Regions from separate parts of the Paenibacillus bovis genome, predicted to be linked through region 2. Evidence: riboswitches for the same ligand, from Rfam matches in the RefSeq annotation. Region 2 holds a riboswitch; each other region holds the start of a gene.
The links. Region 2 has a riboswitch for thiamine pyrophosphate ahead of thiC (phosphomethylpyrimidine synthase ThiC). Riboswitches for the same ligand answer to the same signal wherever they lie in the genome.

Region 1: it holds a riboswitch for thiamine pyrophosphate, as region 2 does, so the genes downstream of both, tenA (thiaminase II) here and thiC (phosphomethylpyrimidine synthase ThiC) in region 2, are expected to answer to the same signal.
Region 3: it holds a riboswitch for thiamine pyrophosphate, as region 2 does, so the genes downstream of both, thiM (hydroxyethylthiazole kinase) here and thiC (phosphomethylpyrimidine synthase ThiC) in region 2, are expected to answer to the same signal.
Region 4: it holds a riboswitch for thiamine pyrophosphate, as region 2 does, so the genes downstream of both, AR543_RS24330 (hypothetical protein) here and thiC (phosphomethylpyrimidine synthase ThiC) in region 2, are expected to answer to the same signal.

Annotation. Positions count from the first base shown of each region.
Region 1 covers NZ_CP013023.1:417,327-419,530, reverse strand. The annotation lists gene AR543_RS01810 (SDR family NAD(P)-dependent oxidoreductase) at 1-897, opposite strand, end outside; TPP riboswitch at 1,210-1,312, shown strand; gene tenA (thiaminase II) at 1,482-2,168, shown strand; gene AR543_RS01800 (ECF transporter S component) at 2,165-2,204, shown strand, end outside.
Region 2 covers NZ_CP013023.1:939,645-941,848, forward strand. The annotation lists gene thiC (phosphomethylpyrimidine synthase ThiC) at 1-1,103, opposite strand, end outside; TPP riboswitch at 1,530-1,634, opposite strand; gene AR543_RS04090 (VC0807 family protein) at 1,849-2,204, shown strand, end outside.
Region 3 covers NZ_CP013023.1:1,453,161-1,455,364, forward strand. The annotation lists gene AR543_RS06200 (alpha/beta hydrolase) at 1-724, shown strand, start outside; TPP riboswitch at 891-992, shown strand; gene thiM (hydroxyethylthiazole kinase) at 1,119-1,916, shown strand; gene thiD (bifunctional hydroxymethylpyrimidine kinase/phosphomethylpyrimidine kinase) at 2,011-2,204, shown strand, end outside.
Region 4 covers NZ_CP013023.1:3,613,568-3,615,771, forward strand. The annotation lists gene thiO (glycine oxidase ThiO) at 1-115, opposite strand, end outside; gene AR543_RS15310 (thiamine phosphate synthase) at 112-876, opposite strand; gene AR543_RS24330 (hypothetical protein) at 818-1,087, opposite strand; TPP riboswitch at 1,265-1,372, opposite strand; gene AR543_RS15315 (CpaE/TadZ family protein) at 1,427-2,005, opposite strand.

The DNA.
Region 1 (2,204 bases), 520 kb from region 2:
ATCCGGTCTTGGATGTCCATGGCCGTCTCCGTGAACACTGGTGCCCTCGAATACCGGATCATACAGGCTGCCTGCCGTAAACTCGGCCGGCGGTGCATCATAGATCAGATTCTGAACGAATTGTCCGCTGATCTTCTCGGTCATTCGTGGCAGCAGATGACTGGACAGCGAAGTTCCTTTGACCTTGAAGCCTACTTCAACACTTTCCTGTGGATGGTCGATCAGTCGGTACATGGCATCAATAATATCGTCCGGATCATCCAGCGGCTTCATATCAATCTCGTGACCACTGTAATTGGCAGCATGCTCGGTCCACGGCGTATTCATCACCCATGGATGGACAGCGCAGACATGAATATCTGTTCTGCCTTCCAGCTGCATTTCCTGATTGAGCGCATAGCTGAGACCGGATATGGCTGATTTGCTGCCGCTATAGGCGGCAAGATAAGGAAAGGCTACTTTGCTGGCAAAAGAAGAGACGTTAATCAGCGTTCCGTAGCCCTGCTGCTTGAATTGGCGCAGCGCATAATGGCTGCCATACATATTGCCAAGCAGATTAATGCGGGTCATCTGTGCCAGAGCAGCGAGCGGCGACTCGGTAAAAGGACCGATTGCAATCGCTCCGGCATTATTGACCCATACATCGATCCGCCCCAGCTGTGACATGGCTGCTTCGAATACGGCAGCAATGCCTTCTTCCCGGCTGACATCGGCGGTGACAGCGATCATTTTGGGAGCGTACTGACGCTCCATTTCCTTGAGCAAATGAGTGCGGCGGGCGGCGATAACGACGCTGGCGCCTTCGGCAGCAAGCCGTTCGGCAAGTCCGCGCCCTGTGCCGCTGGAAGCGCCGGTAATAACAACATTGAGCTGATCATGCGGTATATGTGGTGACATGATGTTCCCTCCAGAGTAGATCCGACATCTATGAATTTCCTTTTATTTCCTCATTCCAATGTAATACACATACCCGTTGAGACCTATATTTACTCGTTATTTGAGCAAATCACCATATATTTTGCCAAGCCGCCGAGCTGGCAAAAACAGAATTATCGTGCCTGCTGGCTGCCAATAGGGCTGCTGCTGCCGATATGGATGATCTTGACAGCTGAACCGATGCTGTGTAGAGTAAAAGGCAATCAAACAGACTTCTGTCACATCCGTTGCTGGCACCTAATGCAGCAGTGGAAACAGTAGTCTTATATTGTGAAAGACCACTAGGGGAGCCATATACTGGCTGAGACGAGATCGACTCGGACCCTTGGAACCTGATCTAGTTCGTACTAGCGTAGGAAAGTGGAGACCGAGCAGGGCTAACTATGCCATTATTCTGCCGCTCCATAGAGAGCGGCTTTTTTGCGTGGATATACAGCATCAGCGTCCGTGATCCGGCAGCAGTTCCTGTAAATAAGCTGCCGGTCAGCATCCATTTTCCCGGGGAGGTTCTTTCCGAACACTTCAGATAAGGGAGAGATAATTGTATGAGTTTTTCAGCAGAAATCAGACAGGCGGCCGATCCGGTATTTGAGGCGATTTACAACCATCCATTTGTACAGGGGATTGCCAGAGGCGATCTGCAGTCCGAGCAGCTGGTTCACTATGTAAAGCAGGATTTTGAGTACTTGAATGCCTTTATGCGAATCTATGGAACAGCAATCTCCAAATGCAGCCGCCGCGAGGATATGGATATGTTCAATCAGCAGATTTCTTTTGTACTGAACAGTGAAGTCCATCCGCACAATAACTTCTGCCATGTTGCCGGTGTACCGTATGAGCAGCTGCAGGGCTATCCGGTAGCCCCATCGGCACACAACTATATCCGTCATATGCTGACCGCTGCGCAGGAAGGTGATCTGGGCGATATTCTGGCAGTACTGCTGCCATGCCCATGGACGTACTGGGAGATTGGCAAGCGGCTGATGGAAGATGTGAAGCCGGATGTGTCCCATCCGTTCTATGACTGGATCGACTTCTATGGCAACCGGACCGATACGATTACGAGCCGGTTCTGTACGCGTCTCGATGAGATTGCCGCGGCATCTACGCCGGCGCACCGTGAGCGGATGAAGCAGCATTTTATTCTCAGCTGCCAGTTTGAATATATGTTCTGGGATATGGCGTATACGCTGGAAGACTGGCCGGTTCAGCTGGAGGTAACCTCCGTATGAACTGGAAAATGAAAGAGGTTGTGCTGACTGTAATTC
Region 2 (2,204 bases):
TCCAGCTCCGCAAACTGGGCTTCGTCGTTCGCATCCGCAATCGATCCGGGACGCAGCCCGTCACCGAGGGAGAAAGTGATATCATAACGCTTCATAATTTCGCAAATCTCTTCGAAATGCGTATATAGAAAATTCTCCCGATGATGCGCCAGACACCATGCTGCCATAATCGATCCGCCCCGACTGACAATGCCGGTCACCCGATTGGCTGTCAGCGGAATATAGCGCAGCAGTACACCGGCATGAATCGTAAAATAATCCACACCTTGCTCGGCCTGCTCGATCAGCGTATCACGGAATACTTCCCAGCTCAGATCTTCCGCCCGGCCATTGACCTTTTCCAGTGCCTGATAAATAGGAACCGTACCTACCGGTACCGGTGAATTGCGAATGATCCATTCCCTTGTTGTATGAATATTTTTGCCGGTAGATAGATCCATGATTGTATCGGCTCCCCAGCGGATCGCCCAGGTCATCTTCTCTACTTCTTCTTCGATCGAGGAAGCGACAGCCGAGTTGCCGATATTGGCATTGATTTTTACATGAAAATGACGACCGATAATCATCGGCTCACTCTCGGGGTGGTTGATATTGGACGGAATGACCGCCCGTCCGGCAGCCACTTCGGAGCGGACAAATTCAGGCTCCATGCCTTCACGCAGGGCGATAAACTCCATCTCCGGCGTAATAATCCCCTGTCGTGCATAATGCAGCTGGGTCACATTGGCGCCAGGCAGTGCCGCCTTCGGCTGCCGATCATTCTGCGGGAATAGTTCGGCACCCTGCCGGGCTTCGCGCTCACTGCTCTGGAATCCGTTATCCTGGGGACGTACATGGCGGCCTTCGTAGTGTACCGTATCCATTCGCTCTGCGATCCAGTTCTGCCGAAGCGGAGCCAGTCCCTGCCGGATATTCACTTCCTGTCCGGGATCGGTATAAGGACCGCTGGAATCATAAATATGCAGCGGTCCATTGGGAACGATCTCTCCGCGAATCTCGCTGTCTGATAAAGCAATCTCGCGTACGGGTACCTGAATATCGGCACGTGAACCCTGAATGTATACTTTACGGCTGCCGGGTAATGGGGTCTGAAAAATAGTCATATAAATAAAAAACCTCCTCACGAATGTAGATATCCGCCAGGAGACGTACTAATACAGGGATGGAAGCACAAAGGGAAGAGGAGACCGTGCGAGCAGATATCTGCGGTACGATGAAGCGTCCAGCAACAGGCATAGAGCGGCCGATTGTGTAGCTCCAGCTCCGGCAGGAGACAAAGAGAGGTTAGCTCCCTGGATGGGGGTACAAAATAGACCGATAATCAGTATCAAAATGCTTCCGCGCAACGAGTACAGGTACATCTGCTGCCTGCGCTCCATGCACATTCCGTAGTCTATTCACCATCTGTTTCGATCTGCCTGCTATCTATGTACATACGCAGATTGACGATTCGTCTACCCGGCCTCCTCCCATGGACAGCACAAAGCCGCCTCCGGGCAGGAAGCGGCAGAAACCGTATCGTCGTATCAACGAAGTCTCAACCACTTTCCTACGCTGGCATGACCCAGATCAGGTTCAAAGGGACCAAAGCAGATGCTTTATCTCAGCCCGTACAGGCGCCCCTAGTGGATACAGTTAACACTATATGTCGATCGGAATATAATTGTCAACTTTTGTTATTTTGAGGAAATGATTGTATATAGTATGGTTGGCAGCCGAATTACGGGTTATTTCGGTCTATAGACGTAGACGATCTAAGCTTAAAGTGGGATGATTATGCATAAATTTAAATATATAATTCCTGTATACATAATTCTTATGATTTTTTGAACTAAAGGAGATGGGGCTATGTCCGCAATGCCTGGCCGAAAATACATTATCATGACCCTGATTATCAATGGATTGATTCCATGGTTGATCTATATTCTGCTCAAACCGTACATGAGCAGTCTTACAGCCCTATCTATTGCGACCGTGGTGCCTCTGCTGGATAATCTGATCCATCTGTACCGGCACCGGAATCTGGATGTATTTGGAAGCATTATGCTGTTTACCTTTGTTCTGTCGCTCGTGATGGTATTGCTCGGAGGCAGCGAGAAGCTGCTGTTGATGCGTGAGTCCTTTATTACAGCCGGGGTAGGAGCGTTGTTTCTGGGATCGTTATTGATGAGAAGACCGCTCATTTATCATATGGTCAGCCGATT
Region 3 (2,204 bases), 510 kb from region 2:
GCTCATTGTAATCTGTCATGGCTTCGTGGGTAGCCGGATCGGTGTAGATCGTTTGTTTGTTAACAGTGCGCGCGAACTTGCGGCTGACGGATATATGGTCGTTCGTTTTGATTATGCGGGCTGTGGGGAAAGCAGTGGTCTGTATGGTCAGCAGGGCCTGGATTCCATGGTGGCGCAGACACGCAGTGTACTTGATTATGTGATGAATTGCAGTGATATCGATCCAACGCGGGTGACGCTGATCGGTCACAGTCTTGGCGGGGCGGTGGCGATTCTGACAGCGGTGCGCGATCACCGGGTCAAGCATCTGGTGCTCTGGTCGGCGGTCGGGCACCCGTTTAATGATATCGTCAAAATTGTAGGCCGCGAGACGTATGATCAGGCCGTGATCGAAGGAGAAGCGGATTATCTGGGATACTGCTTTAAGCCGGTGTATTTTGAGTCATTGGGCAATTACCAGCCATTTATCGAAGCGCGGCAGTTCAGCGGAGATGTATTGGTTGTACATGGTACTGGCGATGATGTGATTCCGGTGGATTATGCCTTTTTGTATCAGCAGGAATTCTGGACCCGGCAGGAAGGGCGCTGCGACAAGCAGATTATTTTCCAGGCGGATCATACATATTCGTCGGGGCCACATCGCCGTGAGCTGCTCCGGTATACCCGGGAATGGCTGGCCGGTCGCGAAGCTGCGCAGACACAGTGGCAGCACTGGATGATCTAGACAGATTACGATCCTGACGGAATAGACTTCATTCTGCTGTGAACCGCTGGATCGGAGATTTGACAGTCCACCGATATCCTTATAAGATCGTAACTACAAGAGCATGGCAGATACAGCTGTGGCGTTATCGCCGACAGATGATTCTCTGCTGCTCATCATATCGCTTTGAATTCACTAGGGGAGCCGTAGAGGCTGAGACGGATATGAATCCGGACCCTTGGAACCTGATCTGGGTTATACCAGCGGAGGGAAGTGGACGCGGATATTCACTCATGCCTGATAAGGCACTTTATACCTGAATGAATGATACGGCCCATTAATCTCCTGCTGGAGGTGAATGGGTCTTTTTTGTATATGCGTTATATCGTTGTATCGCCAAAGGAGGAGAAGAAACATGTCGTTTTTGCAAAAGGTACGTCAGCAAAATCCGCTGGTACACAATATTACCAATGTAGTAGTAACCAATTTTACAGCAAATGGTCTGCTTGCCCTGGGGGCATCGCCGTTTATGGCTTATGCCCACGAGGAGGTAGCTGATGTGGCAGCGATGGCTGGCGCGGTCATGCTCAATATGGGTACGCTGGATGAATATACGCTGCAGTCGATTCTGCTGGCTGGACAATCAGCCAACCGGGCGGGAGTACCCGTTGTATTCGATCCGGTAGGAGCGGGGGCGACTCCTTACCGCACGGCAGCAGCCCGTCAGGTGACGGAGCAGATGCAGGTTGATATTTTGCGCAGCAATATCGCAGAGCTCGCTCACGTCGCCGGCGCGGAATGGACGATTCGGGGCGTCGATGCCGGAGCTGGTGAAGGGGATCGTGTGAAGCTGGCTCAGCAATCGGCCCGGCAGCTGGGAACGCTGGTCGTGGTAACCGGACAGGAAGATATCGTTACGGATGGAGAGACGACATGGATCGTCAGCAATGGGCATGAACTGCTGACCCGGATCACCGGTGCAGGCTGCCTGCTGAGTTCGGTAGTAGCCGCTTTTGCAGCAGTGAGCGGAGGCAGGGAATACTGGCTGTCCGCTGCAACCGAAGCGCTGGCTTTTTATGGAACAGCTGCAGAGATTGCGGCAGAGCGCACCGCAGGACAGGGAACCGGCAGCTTCCAGATCGAGCTGATCAACCAGCTGTCTCTGCTGACACCGGACGAGCTGCAAAAGCGGGCACGAATCGAGCAGCTGTAGGAAGGCATCGTCGCAACAGATAGTAGTGCAGCGAAATTCATAATACCAATCCTATGCCCATCTATATATTTCTATACCAAAGGAGAGAACAGCGATGAGTATTCATCAGGCATTAACGATTGCAGGCTCGGATAGTGGTGGCGGCGCGGGTATACAGGCTGACCTGAAAACCTTTCAGGAATTGGGTGTCTACGGCATGTCCGTGATTACGGCTGTCACGGCGCAGAATACGGCGGGCGTACAGGGTGTCTATCCTGTCGAGATGGCAGGTGTGATCCGGCAGCTCGA
Region 4 (2,204 bases), 2.7 Mb from region 2:
GATTTTTCTCGATCAGGGCAACTTTCATGCCTTTTAACGATAATTCATAAGCGATCGAGGCACCGATTACACCCGCTCCAACTACAATTGCATCGTAATGACCATTACTTCTCATACCGTTTCCTGCCTTCCTGATTCGATCTTGCCGATACGAGCAGCTGCAGCAGATAACGCTGCTGCATAAGCTGAAGCCTGTTCCAATGGATTCTTTGCAGCAAAGATTCCGGACATTACAGCTATACCGGCTGCTCCCGTACTTATCAGTTCCTCTGCATGATGAGGCTGTATCCCTCCGATCGCAATAACAGGTATATCTACGACAGCACATATTTGGCGCAGCTGCTCTACTCCCCGGGCAGGAACTCCTGGCTTGGAGGCTGTCTCATAGATATGTCCATAAAAAACATAATCTATTCCTTCCCGTTCTGCCTGAATCGCTTGTGCAGCAGTGTGTACTGATCTCCCCAGCCGAAAAGATTCTTTTTGCCAAAAATCCAATACAGACTCTGAATCTGCTGCTGGTGCATGATACTGTCTCCTCTGTCTGCTGGTACTTGCCCCGGTCTGATCATTACCGGATAGTGCATTTACATTTACCTCGTGTTTCTCTGGCAGAGATCGGACAAAACTTTGCAGCTCGGTTAAATGAGCACCTCCCAGCTTCAGCTCCGCAGCAAGCTGTATCCTGCTATTTAGCCGAATAGCAGCAGCAGGTATCCCTGCGTTTAACATGGCTTGTACCAGTTCATATACCTGTTTATCCGACCACTGCTTTTCCCGGATATGGATCGCTGTTACCTGGGAGTAAATCTGCCTGCTAACTGAAAGTATTTTCTCTGCTGTCTGATTGCCTGTACTCACCACATGCAGCTCCATTTTGCACCCCCCACAGATCTCCAATCTCTATCTGTATCACGGAATAACGAACACCTTCTCTGTTTTCCCAAATGGTAAGGCGGCCAGCTGGCATTGTATATTGCAAAATAATGCAAAAAAACCACCTTCCAAAGGAAAGTGGCTGTTTGGTATAAACAATAACAGGACGATCTGCATCGCTGCCTGCCGAAGCATAATCTGGTTGGATCATTCATTATATCTCCATGTACATTCCGGAACATTGCGATCCAAAAGGATGCTGATCCCGTCCATGATATACAGGGAATACATAATGATTCCTTGTATATACAATATGCAGATTGCTGTACTATTATTAATTACTTTATACAGCCTGCGTTGTCAGAGTAGATATATCCATATTATCCAAGATTATTCTTCTGCCACTTCCCTACGCTGGTATAATCCAGATCAGGTACAAAGGGTTCGGCAATCAGTTCTGCCATCTCAGCCATTACAGGCTCCCCCGTGTGTTGTCGCTATTCAATTTAAGCATATTTATCTTAGCAAAACTGTTCTTATAAAGCAAATACTATGTATGCACAGGAAATTTGATAACAGCTCCTGAAACTACAGAAATGCCGCCCAGCTGTTCGAGAATTGCTGCTGCAAGAAAGAAGGATTGTCGCAAAAATTCAGCCGATTGAGCAGATGTATCGTGGCTACCATCTAGCATCAATTGATGTCTCATAAAAGAAAACAGATTTTGCGCATTCCATGCATCTTCAAAATCCTGATAAGCATTGAGCCGGTATATATCTTGTTCTACTTTAAATTGATTTGCTATCCAGGCAGCGGTAAGTGCTGATTCCGTTTGATAGGCACCCAATACAGGAATCCATACTCTGGAACGCATTACTTCATGATGAGCATATTCATGAAAAAAGGTATTGAGCTGTACAAGATCCTGACCCAGATTGACAATGACAAGATCAGCTTCTGCAAGCAGGGGCATCTGCTCTAACCCCGAACCGGCATCCAACAGAATCAGATCATAGCACAGACCTGCAGTATGAAGCATGTATTTCCAGAAAAGATCATCTGCCGGAATGGGTGCTGCCTTATCAGTACCTGCCAGAAGATCAAGCCGATTCTGGAGCAATGCAATCATATAACTGGATACATTACTGCGAGTCAGAATACCCGACTTGTATGAATAATACAGCCGATCAATGCCTGGTATAGAGCGTCTGTCAGCATTGTCGGCAGAAATATCTGTATCTGTACTTGTACTCAGCAGACCTGCTTCAACACTGTGATAACGATATTGATTATGACAAAGCAATAATTTTAGACGATATTGCAGAGAA